Regions from separate parts of the Streptomyces pseudoechinosporeus genome, predicted to be linked through region 2. Evidence: riboswitches for the same ligand, from Rfam matches in the RefSeq annotation. Region 2 holds a riboswitch; each other region holds the start of a gene.
What was found. A riboswitch is a leader RNA that binds a small molecule or an ion and turns the genes downstream of it on or off. The one in region 2 is predicted to bind cyclic di-AMP.
Positions count from the first base shown of each region.

Region 1: it holds a riboswitch for cyclic di-AMP, as region 2 does, so the genes downstream of both, ACYVO6_RS23920 (M23 family metallopeptidase) here and ACYVO6_RS02990 (transglycosylase family protein) in region 2, are expected to answer to the same signal.
Region 3: it holds a riboswitch for cyclic di-AMP, as region 2 does, so the genes downstream of both, ACYVO6_RS36700 (M23 family metallopeptidase) here and ACYVO6_RS02990 (transglycosylase family protein) in region 2, are expected to answer to the same signal.
Region 4: it holds a riboswitch for cyclic di-AMP, as region 2 does, so the genes downstream of both, ACYVO6_RS02495 (C40 family peptidase) here and ACYVO6_RS02990 (transglycosylase family protein) in region 2, are expected to answer to the same signal.

Region 1 covers NZ_BAAGPS010000023.1:114,574-119,405, forward strand. Annotated here, with positions in the region: gene ACYVO6_RS23905 (DNA gyrase/topoisomerase IV subunit A) at 1-220, opposite strand, end outside; gene ACYVO6_RS23910 (M16 family metallopeptidase) at 463-1,800, shown strand; gene ACYVO6_RS23915 (M16 family metallopeptidase) at 1,797-3,188, shown strand; cyclic di-AMP (ydaO/yuaA leader) riboswitch at 3,402-3,559, shown strand; gene ACYVO6_RS23920 (M23 family metallopeptidase) at 3,573-4,361, shown strand; gene ACYVO6_RS23925 (GntR family transcriptional regulator) at 4,579-4,832, shown strand, end outside.
Region 2 covers NZ_BAAGPS010000002.1:119,843-124,674, forward strand. Annotated here, with positions in the region: gene eno (phosphopyruvate hydratase) at 1-801, opposite strand, end outside; gene ACYVO6_RS02990 (transglycosylase family protein) at 1,162-1,857, opposite strand; cyclic di-AMP (ydaO/yuaA leader) riboswitch at 1,862-2,030, opposite strand; gene ACYVO6_RS02995 (transglycosylase family protein) at 2,236-3,240, opposite strand; gene ACYVO6_RS03000 (cytochrome P450 family protein) at 3,475-4,737, shown strand; gene ACYVO6_RS03005 (nucleoside triphosphate pyrophosphohydrolase) at 4,765-4,832, opposite strand, start outside.
Region 3 covers NZ_BAAGPS010000054.1:44,812-49,643, forward strand. Annotated here, with positions in the region: gene ACYVO6_RS36695 (PP2C family protein-serine/threonine phosphatase) at 1-1,116, shown strand, start outside; cyclic di-AMP (ydaO/yuaA leader) riboswitch at 1,399-1,555, shown strand; gene ACYVO6_RS36700 (M23 family metallopeptidase) at 1,567-2,583, shown strand; gene ACYVO6_RS36705 (PrsW family intramembrane metalloprotease) at 2,675-4,009, opposite strand; gene trmB (tRNA (guanosine(46)-N7)-methyltransferase TrmB) at 4,058-4,832, opposite strand, start outside.
Region 4 covers NZ_BAAGPS010000002.1:3,327-8,158, forward strand. Annotated here, with positions in the region: gene ACYVO6_RS02485 (M23 family metallopeptidase) at 1-475, shown strand, start outside; gene pcrA (DNA helicase PcrA) at 518-2,983, opposite strand; cyclic di-AMP (ydaO/yuaA leader) riboswitch at 3,245-3,417, shown strand; gene ACYVO6_RS02495 (C40 family peptidase) at 3,425-4,585, shown strand; gene ACYVO6_RS02500 (hypothetical protein) at 4,684-4,832, opposite strand, start outside.

The DNA of each region.
Region 1 (4,832 bases), on a different contig from region 2:
CATAGCCGCGGTCGGGGCGCAGTCCCATCTCGTTCATCTGGTAGACGATGCGGCGGTGCACGGGCTTGAGACCGTCACGGGCGTCCGGCAGAGCCCTGGAATAGATCACCGAGTACGCGTACTCGAGGAAGGAGCCCTGCATCTCGTCGACGACGTCGATGTCGAGGATGCGCTCCTCGAAGTCGTCGGGCGGCGGGGTCTTCGTGCTGCGGCGGGCCATCGCTGCTGCGACTCCTTCACAGTGTCTGCCGGGGCATGAACGGGTTCTGACGAGCTCCATTGTGGACCGCCCCACTGACAACCCGGACCACGCCCCATCCACAGGGGTCCGGGCGGGCACCGGCCCGCTCGCTCTCGGCGTAGCCGTTCCGGGAACTTCGCCAGCTGTCGGCGCGCTTGCATACAGTGGCATGACTAGCAGGAATTCAGCAGTTTTCCGCGATCGAAGGGACGTACATGCCCATGGGTCACACGGCCACCGTCGAGGCCGGCTCCGGCGGGCTGACAGCGACCGAGCACCGCCTGGCCAACGGCCTGCGCGTGGTGCTCTCCGAAGATCATCTGACCCCGGTCGCGGCGGTGTGCCTCTGGTACGACGTCGGCTCGCGCCACGAGGTCGAGGGCCGTACCGGCCTTGCCCACCTCTTCGAGCACCTGATGTTCCAGGGCTCGGCCCAGGTGAAGGGCAACGGCCACTTCGAGCTGGTGCAGGGCGCGGGCGGTTCGCTCAACGGCACGACCAGTTTCGAGCGCACCAACTACTTCGAGACCATGCCCACGCACCAGCTGGAGCTCGCCCTCTGGCTGGAGGCGGACCGCATGGGCTCGCTGCTCGCGGCGCTCGACGACGAGTCGATGGAGAACCAGCGCGACGTCGTCAAGAACGAGCGCCGCCAGCGCTACGACAACGTCCCCTACGGCACCGCCTTCGAGAAGCTGACCGCCCTCGCGTACCCGGAGGGCCACCCCTACCACCACACCCCGATCGGGTCGATGGCCGACCTGGACGCGGCCACCCTGGAGGACGCGCGCGCGTTCTTCCGCACCTACTACGCGCCCAACAACGCCGTCCTGTCGATCGTCGGCGACATCGACCCGGAGTCGACGCTCGCCTGGGTCGAGAAGTACTTCGGCTCCATCCCGGGGCACGACGGCAAGCCCGCCCCGCGCGACGGCGCCCTGCCGGACACCATCGGCGAGCAGCTGCGCGAGGTCGTCGAGGAGGAGGTCCCGGCGCGCGCGCTGATGGCCGCCTACCGGCTCCCGGAGGACGGCACACGCGCGTGCGACGCGGCCGACCTCGCCCTGACCGTCCTCGGCGGCGGCGAGTCCTCCCGCCTCTACAACCGGCTCGTACGCCGGGACCGTACGGCTGTGGCGGCCGGTTTCGGTCTGCTGCGCCTGGCCGGAGCGCCCTCCCTGGGCTGGCTCGATGTGAAGACCTCCGGCGATGTCGAGGTCCCCGTCATCGAGGCGGCCGTCGACGAGGAGCTCGCCCGGTTCGCCGAGGAGGGCCCCACGGCCGAGGAAATGGAGCGCGCCCAGGCCCAGTTGGAGCGCGAGTGGCTGGACCGGCTCGGTACGGTCGCGGGCCGCGCCGACGAACTGTGCCGGTACGCCGTGCTGTTCGGCGACCCGCAGCTCGCCCTGACCGCCGTACAGCGCGTGCTCGACATCACGGCCGAGGAGGTCCAGGAGGCCGCCAAGTCCCGCCTGCGCCCCGACAACCGCGCGGTGCTCGTGTACGAGCCGATCACCACCGACGAGGAGACCACCACCGACGAGGAGAGCGCCCAGTGACCGAGGCCACCGTGACCATGGACTTCCACCCCCAGCCCCAGGCCGGCGAAGCCAGGCCCTGGGCCTTCCCGGCGCCCGAGCGCGGTGCGCTCGGCAACGGCCTGACGGTGCTGCGCTGCCACCGCCCCGGCCAGCAGGTCGTCGCCGTCGAACTCCTCCTGAACGCACCGCTGGAGGCCGAGCCGCAGAGCCTGGACGGTGTCGCCACGATCATGGCGCGCGCGTTCTCCGAAGGCACCGACAAGCACTCCGCCGAGGAGTTCGCCGCCGAACTGGAGCGCTGCGGGGCCACGCTGGACTCGCACGCCGACCACCCGGGCGTACGACTGAGCCTCGAAGTCCCGGTGTCGCGGCTTCCGAAGGCGCTCGGCCTGCTCGCCGACGCCCTCAGGGCGCCCGCCTTCGAGGACAACGAGGTCGAACGGCTGGTCCGCAACCGGCTCGACGAGATCCCGCACGAGACCGCCAACCCGGCCCGCCGCGCCGCCAAGGAGCTCTCCAAGGAGCTCTTCCCGGCGACCTCGCGCATGTCGCGCCCGCGCCAGGGCACCGAGGAGACGGTCGCGACCATCGACTCGGCGGCGGTACGCGCCTTCTACGAGAAGCACGTACGCCCCGCGACGGCCACCGCGGTCGTCGTCGGCGACCTCACGGGCGTCGACCTCGACGCGCTGCTCGGGGACACGCTCGGAGCCTGGACCGGCTCGCCGGCCGAGGCGCGTCCCGTGCCTCCGGTGACCGCCGACGACACCGGCCGCGTGGTCATCGTCGACCGCCCCGGAGCCGTCCAGACACAGCTGCTCATCGGCCGCGTCGGCGCCGACCGGCACGACCGTGTGTGGCCCGCCCAGGTGCTCGGCACGTACTGCCTCGGCGGCACTCTCACCTCCCGCCTGGACCGCGTCCTGCGCGAGGAAAAGGGTTACACCTACGGTGTGCGGGCGTTCGGCCAGGTGCTGCGCTCCGCTCCGGACGGCGCCGGCGCCGCGATGCTCGCCATCAGCGGCTCGGTGGACACGCCGAACACCGGCCCGGCGCTCGACGACCTCTGGAAGGTGCTGCGCACGCTCGCGGCCGAGGGCCTGACGGACGCCGAGCGCGACATCGCCGTACAGAACCTGGTGGGCGTGGCGCCGCTCAAGTACGAGACCGCGGCCGCCGTCGCCGGCACGCTCGCCGACCAGGTCGAGCAGTACCTGCCGGACGACTTCCAGGCGACGCTGTACCGCCAACTCGCCGCGACGGGCACCGTGGAGGCCACCGCGGCGGCCGTGAGCGCCTTCCCGGTGGACCGTCTGGTGACCGTCCTCGTCGGGGACGCCGCTCAGATCGAGGAGCCCGTCAAGGCCCTCGGAATCGGTGAAGTGAGCGTGGTCGCGGCCGAGTAGAGCCGCTGCACATCCCGGGGACCCTGAAGGCTGATGAGCCTTCAGGGTCCCTCTTTGTCCAAATTGATTGGATTGATTGGGAGTTGATATGGGGATTGTGTGTCTGCCCTGTGGCGTGCGCTACAAAAACCGTCATCCGTTTGTTGTTTGAGAGACGGCCCGCTTAGCGTCGGTCCGGCTGTTCGTCAGGCAGTGCGCCGCACCCGCGGCACCGGACAGTCATCGCCGAGTCCCCGTACGGCGCGAGCCAGGGGAGCCGGGGACCCATCGCAGTCCCTGGGGTGAATCGGGCGCCCTCCTGGAGGGAGCCCGTAGGAGACCTTCCTGCTCCGAACCCGTCAGCTAACCCGGTAGGCGAGAAGGAAGGAAAGGACCAGCCACTTCATGGCGTTCACCCGCGCCACCGGGAAGCACCGTCGCCCGAGCCGTACGAAGCGCACGTCCTCGAGGACCGTGGGCGTCGCGACGCTCGCCACCACCGGTGTCATCGGCACCCTGGCCGCCCCGGCGTTCGCCGACGAGTCCTCGGTCGAGCAGACAGGGCTGACCCAGGCCGTCACCATGGGCGACTCGGTCGCCGACCAGATCGACGCCCAGGCCCACGCTCAGCAGCAGGCCGCCGAAGAGGCCGCCGCCCGCAAGGCGGCCGAGGAGGCCGCGAAGAAGCGGGCCGCCGAGGAGAAGGCCCGGGCCGAGGCGAAGGCCAAGGCGGAGCGCGAGGCCAAGGAGCGCGCCGCCCGCGAGGCCGAGCGCAAGCGCCTGCTCAACTCCTTCGTCTCGCCGATCAGCGACTCGTACGTCTCCACCGGCTACAAGGCCGGCGGCTCCGTCTGGTCCTCCGGCAGCCACACCGGCATCGACTTCCACGCCGCCAGCGGCACCACCGTCCGCGCCGTGGGCGCCGGTACCGTCGTAGAGGCCGGCTTCGAGGGCTCGTACGGCAACCAGGTCGTCATCAAGATGAACGACGGCACGTACACCCAGTACGCCCACATGTCGTCCATCTCCGTCTCCGTCGGCCAGAGCGTCACCCCGGGCCAGCAGATAGGCCTCTCCGGGGCGACCGGCAACGTCACCGGAGCACACCTCCACTTCGAGGCGCGCACGTCCCAGGAGTACGGCTCGGACATGGACCCCCTCGCCTACCTCCGCTCGCACGGCGTGGACGTCTGACGACTCGGACTCACCGCACCGCTCCCGAAGGCCCCGGCTCACCGAGCCGGGGCCTTCGCGCATGCCGACGGGACGACTGCCTGTTCTGCGGCACTATGTGTCCAAAAAATAGCTGTGGATTCCGGCCCGCCATCGGAATTTCCGGCTCTCTGCAATAGAGTCACTGAACTGGCGTCAATCGACCGCGTTTCGCGGGGATTAAGGCGGAGGTCGGGTCATGCGTATTCCCGCGCACTCGGTATGCACGGCGATCCGTGACGACATCGTCGCGGGTGTCTACGAACGCGGCAGCCGGCTCACCGAGGAACTGCTCGCGCGTCGCTACGGCGTCTCGCGGGTCCCCGTGCGGGAGGCGCTGCGCACGCTGGAGGCGGAAGGTTTCGTCGTCACTCGCCGGCACGCGGGCGCCTGCGTCGCGGAACCCACCGAGCAGGAGGCCGCCGACCTGCTGGAGATGCGTATGCTCCTGGA
Region 2 (4,832 bases):
CTCGGCGGCCGAGCGTGCCTTGCCCTCGAAGAGGTACGAGCCGTCCTTGTAGAACTCGGAGGCGGCGACGTCGAGCGCGAGGGCGACCTGCTCGCCAGGCTGGTAACCGGCCTCCTTGATGGCCTCGATGATGAGGTCGAGGGCGGCGCGGTTGGACTCCAGGTTCGGGGCGAAGCCGCCCTCGTCGCCGAGGCCGGTGGACAGGCCCTTGGTCTTCAGCACCTTCTTGAGGGTGTGGTAGACCTCGGCGCCCCAGCGCAGCGCCTCGGAGAAGGACTCCGCGCCGATCGGGGCGATCATGAACTCCTGGATGTCCACGTTCGAGTCGGCGTGCGAGCCGCCGTTCAGGATGTTCATCATCGGGACCGGCAGCAGGTGCGCGTTCGGCCCGCCCAGGTAACGGAACAGCGGGAGGTCGCTGGCCTCGGAGGCGGCGTGCGCGACGGCGAGCGAGACACCGAGGATGGCGTTGGCGCCGAGCGAGCCCTTGTTGTCGGTGGCGTCCAGGTCGATCATGGCCTGGTCGATCAGCCGCTGCTCGGTGGCGTCGTAACCGACGAGCTCCGGGCCGAGCTGCTCGATGACGGCGAGGACCGCCTTCTCGACACCCTTGCCGAGGTAGCGGTTGGCGTCTCCGTCGCGGAGTTCGACAGCCTCGAAGGCGCCCGTGGAGGCGCCGGACGGAACGGCGGCACGACCCGTGCTGCCGTCGTCGAGGCCGACCTCGACCTCGACCGTGGGATTGCCTCGGGAGTCCAGGATTTCCCGGGCTACGACGACGTCGATGGACGGCACGAGCATCTCCTTCTGGGATGTGACGCGGTTACGCGGGCCGCTGGGCCCGCACAGCGCGAAGCCGCGGCGGCTCCGCGATGACGAGCCTAACCGGCTCCGGGCGATCGGCCAGCCGTCCGCCCCTCCCATGGACAGAACCGAGAGTAAATTGTTTCCGAACGGAACAAATCTGAAGAGGGCGAAGCCGGGGACAAGGCAGGGGGCAAAAAAGTCCCGCCTCGGTGCGTACGGGGGAAGACGCACCGAGGCGGGACTGCCTGGGGGGGGCTCAGCTTCAGCCGAGCTGGGGGCCTCGGCTTCGGCGGAGCTGGGGCTCAGCTGACGCCGCTCTGGGGGCTGGGCTTCAGCTGAGCCGAGGGCTCAGGTTCAGCTGAGGTGCAGCTGCTGGCCCGGGTAGATGACGTCCGCGTTGTCGACGATGTCGTCGTTCAGCTTGAACAGCTTCTGCCAGCCGCCCTTGACGTCGTTCTCCGTGGCGATCTCGCTGAGGGTGTCGCCCTTGACGACCTTGTACTCGCCGTCGCCCTTCTTGACCTTCTTGCCGGTCGGGGTGGTGACGGTCTTCTTGGCAGCCGGGCGCTCCGCGGAGCGGGAGGCGCGCTCCTCCTGGGCCGGCGCGCTCTGCTGCTGGGACTGCTGGGTGTTCTCCTGCGCGGCACCGGAGTCCGAGGAGCCGCCGCCGGTGTACGCGGCGCCCGACAGACCCTTGCCGCAGACCGGCCAGGCACCCTTGCCCTGGCCCGCGAGGACCTTCTCGGCGATCTCGATCTGCTGGGCCTTGGAGGCCTGGTCGGCGGTGGCGGCGTACTTGGTGCCGCCGTAACCGGCCCAGGTGGAGGCGGAGAACTGCAGGCCGCCGTAGTAGCCGTTGCCGGTGTTGATGGACCAGTTGCCGCCCGACTCGCACTGGGCGACGGCGTCCCACTCGGAGGCGGTGGCGGCGGAGGCCGTGCCCGACACCATCAGCGGGGCGGCGATGGCGGCACCGGTGACACCGGCGAGCGTGGCTATGCGGGTGGCCTTGGACGGGCGACGGTGCTTGCCCTTGCCGGAAAGCAGCATGAAGTGATCCCCTCACCGACGCCTACGAGGTGAGCTGTCGGGTTCGGGCCTGGTGAGTTGCCCGGCCGTACGGATCGCTCCGCACGACTTCACCCCAAGCCGCACCTGGTCTCAACGACCGGGCCCGGCACTTACCTTGGGTCCCCCGCTCCTGCCTACGGCGCTTTACGCGACGACTGTTCCCGTACGGACGTTGGCAGGATTCGGCGTGACATCCGTCGGGGCCCGCTGTGGCGAGCGGTCACGACCGTAAACATGCGATCCGCCGAATTTCAAAGACGATCAGGGCCTTTGAGATCCATGTCTCACTTTCACCAAACCGGACATTCGGCCCGAACTGCCGCCACTTTTGGGCCGGTTCGGCACCTTGTCGACCGCTCAGTCTGTACCGAGTTCAAGGCGCTGACCGGGGAGGATGAGGTCCGGGTCGGCGCCGACGGTCCGCTTGTTCCCGGCGTACAACTCGGACCATCCGCCTTGGAGGTCAAGGGAGTCGGCGATCGACCAGAGACTGTCTCCGGAACGGACGGTGTACGAGCCGTCCACCGCGTCCACCTCGTCGCGCGAGGCGCTGTCCGCCCGCGAGGCATGCCGGCCGGCGGAGTCGTCCGTACGAGAGGCCGCAGCATCCTCTTCGGCACTGCCGCCGCGATGGCGGCCGGTGCCTGCGTCTGCGTCGCCTGTGTTTATGCTCTCATCGCCCGAAGCGTCGGCGTTCTGGCCGGAGTTGTCCGAGTCGCCCTCGTTTGTCGCATCTGCGGGCGAGCTGTCGGGGCTCGGCGATTCGGCGGTGGTGTCGCTGCCGGAGTCCTGTGACGAGTCGGTGGACGACTCGGACGTACCGGATGAATCACCCTTTATGGAGCCGTCACTTGACGTCTGCCCGGAACCTGAACCCGAGTCAGCGCCCGAGCCCAAGCCCACGCCCGGGTCCGCTTCGGTGGACGGGGTGGGGGTGGGCGTGGGCGAGTCCTGCGCCAGGCCGGTGTCGACGTCGGCCGAGTCGGAGTTCTGCGTCAGGCCCGCGACGAGTCCGCAGGTCGCCCAGGGGCTCGTACCCTGGTCCGCGAGGATCTTCTCGGCGACGGCTATCTGCTGCGAACGGCTGGCCAGGTCGGCGCTCATCGCGTAGTCGAGACCGCCGTACTGCTCCCACTCCTCCTGGGTCATCGAGAGCCCGCCGTACTCCCCGTTGCCGGAGTTGGCGCTCCATGAACCGCCGCTCTCGCACTCCGCGACCGCGTCCCAGGTCGTACCACTGGCGGCACTCGCACCGCTCGCTCCGAGCAGGGGGATCGCGATGGCCGATCCGGTCACTCCTGCCGCGACGAAGAGAGCCGGCGCCTGACGGGGGCGACGGTGTCGACCGTTCCCGGAGAGCATGCGGTTGCCTTTCACGCGACGGTGGGTGACCTGTGTGTGACCAAAGGGACTGGTGAGGCCCGCTTTCGCGGTGAACCTAGCCGGACTCGAACACTTGTCACAAGTCGATACAGCGTAGATCACGTGAAGATCACAGACTTGAGGGTGTGTCAGGTTTGAGCTGGGGGATCGTCAGTTTTCAGCGGAGTGAAGCGGACCTCGGACCCGCAACGCGACTCCCGGTACCGTCACCTCGTGAACGCCCCACATATCGGACCCGAACTCTTCACCTGGGAGTTCGCCAGCGACCCCTACCCCGCCTACGCATGGCTCCGCGAGCACGCGCCCGTGCACCGCACCACACTCCCCAGCGGCGTCGAGGCGTGGCTCGTGACTCGGTACGCGGACGCCAAGCAGGCCCTGGCCGACCCGCGGCTCTCCAAGAATCCCGTCCACCATTCCGAAGACGCCCAGGGCAAGAGCAGGACGGGCATCCCCGGCGAGCGCAGCGCCAATCTCATGACCCATCTGCTCAACATCGACCCGCCGGACCACACGCGGCTCCGTCGGCTCGTCTCCAAGGCGTTCACACCCCGTCGCGTGGCCGAATTCGCGCCTCGCGTCCAGGAGTTGACCGACCAGCTCATCGACCAGTTCGCACACAAGGGCTCCGCCGACCTCATCCACGAGTTCGCGTTCCCTCTCCCCATCTACGCCATCTGCGACCTGCTCGGCGTACCCCGCGAGGACCAGGACGACTTCCGGGACTGGGCGGGGATGATGATCCGGCACGGCGGAGGGCCGAGAGGCGGTGTCGCGCGATCGGTGAAGAAGATGCGCGGCTATCTCGCCGAGCTGATCCACCGCAAACGGGAGGCGCTTCCGGACACCCCCACCTCCGGCGAAGACCTCATCTCCGGACTCATCCGCGCTTCCGACCACGGCGAGCACCTCACCGAGAACGAAGCCGCGGCCATGTGTTTCGTGCTGCTTTTTGCCGGTTTTGAGACGACCATCAACCTCATCGGCAATGGCACGTACGCACTGCTGCGCAACCCAAAGCAGCGCGCGCAACTACAGAAGTCGATCGAGCGTGGCGAACAAGAACTGCTCGACACCGGCATCGAAGAGCTTCTCCGTTACGACGGGCCCGTCGAACTGGCTACCTGGCGCTACGCGACCGAGCCCCTCGACATCGGCGGACAACGAATCGCCTCCGGTGACCCCGTACTCGTGGTCCTCGCCGCTGCCGACCGCGATCCCGCCCGTTTCGACGAGCCGGACACACTCGACCTCTCCCGCCGGGACAACCAGCACCTCGGCTACGGACACGGCATCCACTACTGCCTCGGTGCCCCCCTCGCCCGCCTGGAAGGCCGCACCGCCCTGGCCACCTTGCTGCACCGCCTGCCCGACCTTCGGCTCGCCGCCGATCCCGCAGACCTGCGCTGGCGAGGCGGCCTGATCATGCGCGGGCTGCGGAACCTCCCTGTGGAGTTCACGGCCGTACGCCCTTGACCGTGACCGCCCTTGGGAGGTTCCGCGTCAGCCCTCCGTCGCCCGTATCGCATCCCGATACGCTCGCGCAGCAGCCCGTAGGGCCGCCTCCGGGT
Region 3 (4,832 bases), on a different contig from region 2:
AAGGGCAGGAGAGAAGTGGTGGGGCCTGGAGATGCGGAGGGCGGACCGCGCGGCGGCGCGTACGTCCAGACCCTTGTCCGGGCCCTCCCCGTGCTGCTGATCGTCGCGGGCGTCTGCTACGACCTCCTCACCCCGCCCGTCTTCACCGCGGTGCCCTTCTTCACGGTCGCCCCGCTCGTCGCCGCGCCTCTGTCCACGTTCGCCAACACGCTGCGTACCGGAGTCGTGGCCGTCGCCGCCCTGGCCCTGCTGCACATCAGGGGCTCCTACGACGTGGGAGCGGCCACAGAGGTGGCCACGGCGGCCGCGGTCGCCGCGCTGGCCCTCGTCATCAACCGCCTCGTACGCCGCAGTGACCAACGTCTCGCCTCCGCGCGCGAGATCGCGGAGGCGGCCCAGCGCGCCGTACTGCCCGAGCCGGCCGAGCGGATCGGCGGGTTCGATATCGCGGCGCGGTACGAGGCGGCGCAGGCGGACGCGTTCATCGGGGGCGATCTGTACGCCGTGCAGGACACCTCGCACGGCGTACGGCTCGTCGTCGGGGATGTGCGCGGGAAGGGCATGGGCGCGGTGGCGGCCGTGGCCGTGCTCATCGGGGCCTTCCGGGAGGCCGCCGAGCAGGAGGCGACCCTGGAGGCGGTGGCGCAGCGGCTGGAGCGGGCGCTGGCGCGCGAGGGCACCCGGCGCGGCGGCCTTGAGGCGTTCGAGGACTTCACCACCGCCGTACTCGCCGAGATCCCGCACGCCGGCGCCGTCGTACGCCTCGTCCACCGCGGTCACCCCGGGCCGCTCCTGCTGTACGCCGACGGCTCGCTGGACACGCTGCGGGCAGAGGACCCCGCACTGCCGCTCGGGATGGGCGAGTTGGGCCTGTGGCCCGACCGGGCGCAGGAGGTCCCGTTCCCCGGCGGGGCCACCCTGCTCTTCTACACGGACGGGGTGACCGAGGCCCGGGACCGGCACGGCGTCTTCTTCGACCCGGCTCAGTGCCTCGCGGGCCGCACCTTCCGCCGGCCTCGGGCGCTGCTCGCCACGCTCGTGGAGGAGGTCGTACGGCACACGGGAGTCGGCGGCGCGACGGACGACATGGCGCTGCTGGCGGTCAGGAGGCCGTGAGGCCGGTCTTCGAGGCCGGTCCTTCATGCCTGCGGCGCCCTATATCACTTGTAGTAGTCGAACGAACCCACTCCGCATAACAACTGAAACATTGTCAACAGAAGTCACAGCCGTGAATTGCCCCTGAGTCAGGATCAACTCGCCCGATTCGTCCCGCTCATGACCTGAAAGTCCAGGCCAAGACTGCCAACGAATCTCCAGAACAGCTTGGAATCCGGTGCTCGCCTCTATTAACGTTCGATAACGCAGCGCGGTCGTCCCAGCCGGCACAAGAGTCGGCTCCGTGCGCACGCGCCGAATCCCGCAAGGGAACCGGGGAACCACCAACTTGGGGTGAATCGGGCGTTGTTCTCGGTGGAGACACCGTGAGTGACGCGCGTAGGAGACCTTCCTGCTCCGAACCCGTCAGCTAACCCGGTAGGCGACAAGGAAGGAAAGGAGTGCGCCTACGTGGCGTCCAACCGGCCTGCCCCCCAGACTTCGTTCGCACCGAATGAGCAGCAGCCCGACTCATTCGGCTACGGCAAACGCCAGGACGAGGAGACCTGGGAGGAGTGGAACCCCACCGAGGATTCCCTCAAGCCCGTCCGCGGCAGGCACCGCGTCGGCAAGCAGCGCGGCGGAGGCCTCGCGCGCAGCTCCACGGTTCTGGGCGTCGGTGTCATAGCGGCCGTCAGCGCGGGCGGCATGGCCAGCGCGAACACTGGCAAGCCGCCGGTCTCCATCACCCTGCCCGACCTGCCGCTGATCTCGGACGAGCCCGAGGAAGAGCCGGGTTCCACGACGCCGCTCACCCAGGCCGGTCTGAGCACGGCGGACGCCAAGCAGGGCAACTCCGACGCGGGCGAGGCCCTGCGCGCCCGCATCGTCCTCCAGGCCGAGCGGCAGCAGGACCAGGTGGACCGCGAGGCCAAGAGGGCCGCGGAGACCGCCGCCGCGAAGAAGGCCGCCGAGCAGGCAGCCAAGGAGCGGGAAGCGGCCAAGGCCAAGGCCGAAGCCGCCAAGGAGAAGGCGGAGGAGGAGGCCCGGCAGAAGGCCGAGGCGGAGCGCCTCGCCAAGCTCGCCAGGAGCTACGCGCTGCCCACGTCCTCGTACACCATCACCTCGACCTACGGGCAGTCCGGCGCGCTGTGGTCCTCCGGGACCCACACCGGCCTGGACTTCGCCGCCCCGACGGGTACGCCGCTCAAAGCGGTCCACAGCGGCACCATCACCGAGGCCGGCTGGAACGGCTCGTACGGCTACCTCACGAAGCTCAAGCTCGACGACGGTACGGAGGTCTGGTACGCCCACCAGTCGTCGATCAGCGTCAGCGTCGGCCAGAAGGTCAGCACGGGCGAGGTCATCGGCCGCGTCGGCGCGACCGGCAACGTCACCGGGGCGCACCTCCACATGGAGGTCCACACGGCGGGCGGCGACGGAATCGACCCGGCGGCCTGGCTGCGGAGCAAGGGGCTCAACCCGTAAACCCGTAGGTCCCGGTCGGCTCTTCGACCAGCTCTGACCAGTTCTTTGACGCCATCCGCTTTCGGACGAGAAGCGGATGGCGTCCTGGTTTCTAAGTTCGGTAGGGGTTGTACGCCGGGTAGGGCGACGCCTGGCCGTACGCGTTCCCGTACGTGGGCCACGGCGGCGGTACGGGGAGCGGAGCCGTGGCCCGGGCCGCGTACGCCAGCGCGGGGCGGGCCAGCTCGCGGCGGGCCCACAGTTCGTGGAGCAACTCTCGTTCCCGTACGACGAAATCGGTGCCCGCACGGCCGCGGCGCCCCCGGTGGCGCAGGAACGCCAGGGATGTCGCGTACGCCTCGTACTCCGCGACCGCCCGCCCCGCCGCGCGCCCGCCGTGATGCGTGGCGTACTCGCGGGCCAGTCGCCGCGCCTTCATCGAGCCGAGCACGAACGGCTCGGGAACGGTCAGCCAGCCCGCCATGGCGTACGCGGGGAGTTCGGTGCGGATCGTGCCGAGTTCGCGCTGCCGGGTCCAGATGGCGAGCCAGGTCAGCAGGCCGAACGCGGGCACCATGAACGCCGCGTACACCGCGAAGAAGCCGTACGTGCCGAAGGCCGACGAGCCGTTCCAGAGGGCGTGCATGCCCATCGCCAGCAGCAGGCCCGTGAAGGGCAGCAGTACGCGTCGTATGTGCTGGCGGTCCGCCGAGAGCGCCGCGATGCCGAAGCCGATGCCGGTGAGCACGGTGAACAGCGGGTGCGCGAAGGGCGACATGATCACGCGTACGAAGAAGGTGGCGGCGGTGACGGAGGCGATGCCGCCGTCGCCGCTCAGCTGGTCGGTGCCGAAGGCGGTGCCGAGGTAGAGGATGTTCTCGGTGAACGCGAAGCCGGTCGCGGTGACCCCGGCTATCACCACGCCGTCGACGATTCCGGTGAAGTCCCGTCTGCGGAACAGGAAGACGAGTAGGACCGCGGCGGCCTTCGCCGACTCCTCGACGACCGGCGCTATGACCGTCGCGCCGATCGTGTCGGCGCTCGAGGGGTCTGCGGTGGCCGTGGCTATCCAACGCGTAGCGAAACTGTTCGCCACGATCGCTATCAGCGCCGCCGCGCAGGCGCCCCAGGCGAACGCGAACGTCAGGTTCCGCCAGGGGCCGGGCTCCACCCGGTCCAGCCAGCGGAACGCCGCGATCAGCAGCGGGACGGGCAGCACGGCCAGGCCGAGGCCCACCAAAAAGCCCTCGGTGCCGGTCTGTTCGCGGACCAGGGCCAGGATGACGAGACCGGACAGGGCGAGCAGGGTGATCAGCGCGCTGTAGCGCACCCACTTGCGGCGCCACCAGTGTGTATGTCGCCGGGTGCCTCCAGTGGGGGTGCCGACGGGGGTGCCGGGGGGCGGGGGGTACGCCGGATACGCCGGATACGGGGGACTGGTGGCCACGGCATCGACCCTAACCAGGGAGGGGGTTGGCTCGCGACGGTGTCGGGCTTACGGCGCGATGTGCGTGGTGCTGGATGGCACACGGTGGAACAGCAGGTCGTGCACCACATGTCCCTTGTCCAGGCCCTGGCTCTCGAAACGGGTCAGTGGGCGGAAGTCCGGGCGGGGGGCGTAGCCGCCGTGCGGTTGGGTGTTCTCGAAGTCGGGATGTGCGGTGAGGACTTCGAGCATCACCTCGGCGTACGGCTCCCAGTCCGTGGCGCAGTGCAGCAGCGCGCCGGGCCTGAGGCGGGACGCGGCGAGGGTGAGGAAGTCCGGCTGGATCAGGCGGCGCTTGTGGTGGCGCTTCTTGGGCCAGGGGTCCGGGAAGTACACGCGCAGGCCGCTCAGGGAGTCCGGCTGGAGCATCTCCCTGAGCAGGATGATCGCGTCGCCGTTGCCGACCCGGATGTTGGACAGACCCTTCTGGTCCGCGAGATTGAGGAGGTTGCCCTGGCCCGGGGTGTGCACGTCGACGGCGAGGACGTTGGTGTCGGGATCGTCGGCGGCCATCTGCGCGGTGGCTTCGCCCATCCCGAACCCGATCTCCAGCACGACGGGCTTGTCGTTCCCGAACAGCTCCGTGAGGTCGATCTTCCTCTGGCCGTCGATATCCAGCCCCCACTTGGGCCACAGCCGCTGCAACGCGTCGGCTTGCCCATGCGTGACCCGGCTCCGGCGCGGCTGGAAGCTGCGGATCCGGCGCTCGAAGTGGGAGCCGGCGGGGTCGGCGCGGGGGCCGTCGGGGAAGCGGGGCGCGCCTTTGGCGCGGGGGTGGGGGCGA
Region 4 (4,832 bases), 120 kb from region 2:
GATCGATCTCAAGGCCCAGCAGGAGGCCGAGAAGAAACGGGCGGCGGCGGAGGCGGCACGCAAGGAGCGGCTGCGTCCGAAGTTCGTGCTGCCGGTCGAGCAGCACGGGCTCAGCGCCTACTACGGCCAGGCCGGCATCAACTGGATGTCCGTGCACTCGGGCATCGACTTCCCCGTCTCGTACGGCACAACGGTGATGGCCGCAACCGACGGCGTCGTCCGTACGGAGTGGAACAGCGCGTACGGGAACATGGCGATCGTGACCGCCAAGGACGGTACGGAGACGTGGTACTGCCATCTCTCCACCTACAAGGTCGCTTCCGGGACCGAGGTGAAGGCCGGCGACCCGATCGCCTACTCCGGCAACTCCGGCAACTCGACGGGCCCGCACCTCCACTTCGAGGTACGCCCGGGCGGCGGCGGCGCGATCGACCCCCTGCCGTGGCTTCGCAGCCACGGCCTCGACCCGACGTAACCGACCCGCCCCGCCGATCGACCGCCAAGCCCCGCCGCAGGGCTACAGCTTCTCCACCGGCGCGTACCGCAGCAGCAGCCGCTTCGGCTTGGTGTCCCCGAAGTCGATCGTCGCCTCCGCGTTCGACCCCGTGCCCTTCACGCCGACCACCGTGCCGAGCCCGAACTGGTCGTGGGTGACCCGGTCCCCCACCGCCAGCGACACCACCGGCTTCTCCGTGGCACCGCCCCGCCGCGTGGCGAAGCCGGAGGCGCCCGAGGCCACCGACCGCGAGCGGGAGGACGACAGGGAGGCCGCCACGCCCGCGGCCGGGCCGGAGGCCACCGCTCCCATGGAACCCGTCCGCTTCCACTCCAGATGTGTGTCCGGAATCTCCTCCAGGAAGCGGGACGGCGGGTTGTACGAGGGCTGCCCCCAGGCGCTGCGCATCGACGACCGCGTCAGATACAGCCGCTCCCGCGCGCGCGTGATGCCGACATACGCGAGCCGCCGCTCCTCCTCCAGCTCCTTGGTCTGGCCGAGGGCGCGCATGTGCGGGAAGACACCGTCCTCCATGCCGGTCAGGAACACCACGGGGAATTCGAGACCCTTGGCGGTGTGGAGGGTCATCAGCGTTATGACGCCGGAGCCGTCCTCTTCCTCGTCCGGGATCTGGTCGGAGTCGGCGACGAGCGCGACCCTCTCCAGGAAGTCGGAGAGCCCGCCCGATGCCTCGCCCTCGCCGGCCTCCTGCTCGAACTCCAGGGCCACGGCGGCCAGTTCCTGGAGGTTCTCGATGCGGGTCTCGTCCTGCGGGTCGGTCGAGGCCTGCAACTCGGCCAAATAGCCGGTGCGTTCGAGGATTGCTTCCAGGACGGTCGCCGGGCCCGCGCCCGACTCGACGATGGTCCGCAGGTCCTCCATCAGCGTGTTGAACCGCTTGACGGCGTTCGTCGAGCGGGCCGCCATGCCGTACGCCTCGTCGACGCGGCGCAGCGCCTGCGAGAAGCTGATCTTCTCCCGCGAGGCGAGTGCGTCGATCATCGCCTCGGCCCGGTCGCCGATGCCCCGCTTGGGGACATTGAGGATCCGCCTCAGCGGTACGGAGTCCTCCGGGTTGGCGAGAACTCTCAAGTACGCGAGGACGTCCCGGACTTCCTTGCGCTCGTAGAAGCGGACGCCGCCGACGACCTTGTAGGGCAGGCCGACGCGGATGAAGACCTCTTCGAAGACACGGGACTGGGCGTTCGTACGGTAGAAGACGGCGACGTCGCCCGCCTTCGCCTCACCGGCGTCGGTCAGCCGGTCGATCTCGTCGGCGACGAACTGCGCCTCGTCGTGCTCCGTGTCGGCGACGTAGCCCGTGATGCGCGCGCCCGCGCCCGCGTTGGTCCACAGGTTCTTGGGGCGGCGGCTTTCGTTGCGCTCGATGACCGCGTTGGCTGCGGTGAGGATCGTCTGGGTGGAGCGGTAGTTCTGCTCCAGGAGGATCGTCTTCGCGTCCGGGTAGTCCTCCTCGAACTGGAGGATGTTGCGGATGGTCGCGCCGCGGAAGGCGTAGATGGACTGGTCGGCGTCGCCCACGACGCACAGCTCGCCCGGGTCGCCCTCGGGGCCGGAGGGCCCGACCAGCTCACGCACCAGCGCGTACTGGGCGTGGTTCGTGTCCTGGTACTCGTCAACCAGTACGTGGCGGAAGCGGCGCCTGTAGTGTTCGGCAACGTCCGGAAAGGCCCGGAAGAGATTGACCGTGGTCATGATCAGGTCGTCGAAGTCGAGGGCGTTCGCCTCACGCAGCCGTGACTGGTACATCGCGTAGGCCTGGGCGAGGGTCTTCTCGAAGCCGTCGGAGGCCTGGGCGGCGAAGTCCTCTTCGTCGATCAGCTCGTTCTTCAGGTTCGAGATCTTGGCGCTGAACGACTTGGGCGGGAAGCGCTTCGGGTCGAGGTCCAGGTCGCGGCAGACCAGGGCCATGAGGCGCTTGCTGTCGGCGGCGTCGTAGATCGAGAACGAGGACGTGAAGCCGAGCTTCTTCGACTCCCGGCGCAGAATGCGGACGCAGGCGCTGTGGAAGGTCATCACCCACATCGCGTTCGCACGCGGGCCGACGAGGTGCTCGACGCGCTCCTTCATCTCGCCCGCGGCCTTGTTGGTGAACGTGATCGCAAGGATCTGGCCCGGGTGGACGTTCCGCTCGCCGAGCAGGTACGCGATCCGGTGTGTGAGCACACGGGTCTTGCCGGAGCCGGCGCCGGCCACGATGAGCAGGGGGGAGCCGGAATGCACGACCGCCGCGCGCTGGTTGTCGTTCAGCCCCTCCAGGAGCGTGGCCGCCTCCACATGGGGACGCGGGGCACCATCGCGGTAGTAGGCCTCCCGGTCCGGCGGCACGTCGAACTTCCCGCCGAACAGATCGTCCGGAACCTGTTCCGGTACGTGCTCGTCCTCGGGCGGCGGCGGGGGCTCTTCCTCGTGGTCCCGCGAGGGTTTGAGGTCCGCCAGGAAGCTGTCATCAAAGAGGCTGCTCATCGCTCTCCGAGTCTAGGCTCCTCCACTGACACCTCGCCGCCGCCCCGAGAACTCGGCCGGTACGACCCTGCCGGGAGCCTGCCGGGATTTCTCTCACCCTCCAGGACCGTCCCGTCACGGTCGGCGACGGATCATGGCACCTGAGGCTAAGGTCACGAAAACGTATCGGACAATTCGCTCATCAACCTTCACAAGAGCCACACGAGTTGGTTAGCTTTCGCAGTGGGCCGCTCGACCCCCACCGGCGAACGTCGCCGGGCCGTGCGGCTCCCGCCGAGTCCGGAACGCCCTAGTGGCCGCCCGGAGCCGGGGACCCACCGACCTTTGGGGTGAATCGGTCCAACTCCCTTAGGGGACAAGGACCGTAGGGCAAACCTTCCGAAGCACACGCCCGAACCCGACAGCTAACTCGGTAGGCGGAGCACGGAAGGAGTCGCCTTCGTGGCGCCACACCGCAAAGCGCGGTCGTCCAGTCCCAAGGGCATACGGACCCCTGCCCTCGCCACCGCCGCTCTCACCTCGGTGGCTCTCCTGTCGCAGACCGCGAACGCTTCGCCCTCCGCGGAGCCGCAGCCCAGCCTCGACGAAGTCCAGAAGAAGGTCGACGACCTCTACCAGCAGGCGGAGACGGCGACCGAGAAGTACAACGGTGCCAAGGAGAAGAGCAGCAAGCAGCGCAAGAAGGTCGACAACCTCCTTGACGACGTGGCCTCGCGCACGCAGAAGCTCAACGAGGCGCGCGAGGAGCTCGGTACGTTCGCCGCCGCGCAGTACCGCACGGGCGCCGCCGCCCCTGACACCGCGTCACTGCTGCTCGCGGACACCCCGCAGGACTACTTCGACCAGAACCAGCTGATGGACCGGCTGACCAGCCGTCAGCAGCAGGCCGTCGAGGACTACGCGACGCAGCAGTCCGAGATGACGCAGCGGCGTCAGGAGGCCTCCGAGAGCCTTCAGGCGCTCACCAAGACCGAGAACACCCTGAAGTCGTCCAAGGCGGACGTTCAGCGGAAGCTCGCCGAGGCGCGCCAGTTGCTCTCGCGGCTGACCGCCGAGGAGAAGGCGCGGCTCGCGGCGATCGAGCGGGAGAAGCGGGAGGAGGCCCAGCGCAAGGCGGAGGAGCTGGCGCGGCAGCAGCAGGCCGCGGAGGAACAGCGCCGCCAACAGCAGCAGGCCCAGCAGACTCCCGCGCCCTCCACCGGCGCGGGGACCTCGACCGGCACGGGCAGCTCCGCGGGGAGCGCCACCTCGACCGCCAAGGGCGAGAAGGCGCTCGCCTTCGCCCGTTCCCAGACCGGCAAGCCGTACGTCTGGGGCGCCTCAGGACCCGGCTCCTACGACTGCTCCGGCCTCACCCAGGCCGCCTGGAAGGCCGCCGGCGTCACCCTCCCGCGCACCACCTGGGACCAGGTCAAGATCGGCACCCAGGTCTCGGTCGCCAGCGCCCAGCCCGGCGATCTCGTCTTCTTCTACGACGACATCAGCCACGTCGGCCTCTACCTGGGCGACGGCATGATGATCCACGCCCCGAAGCCAGGTGCGTACGTCCGCGAGGAGTCGATCTACTACATGCCGATCCACAGCGTGGTCCGCCCGGCATGAGGCACGCGCGCGTGGACCCCTTTTCGGGGTGCACGCGCGCGTGAGCCCTTTTCGGGGCTCTTCAAGGGGCGGTTCTTACGGGGGTTCTTCAAGGCCCGTCAGGTCCAGAGCACCGCGATGAAGACGTTCGCGGTGGTCAGCCCGCCCACCAGCCCGAACAGGCCCTTGTCCACCTTCTCCTCGTCCCGCTTCACATACACGAGACCCAGGATCACGATCAGCAACGCCAGCTTGACGCCGATCTTGA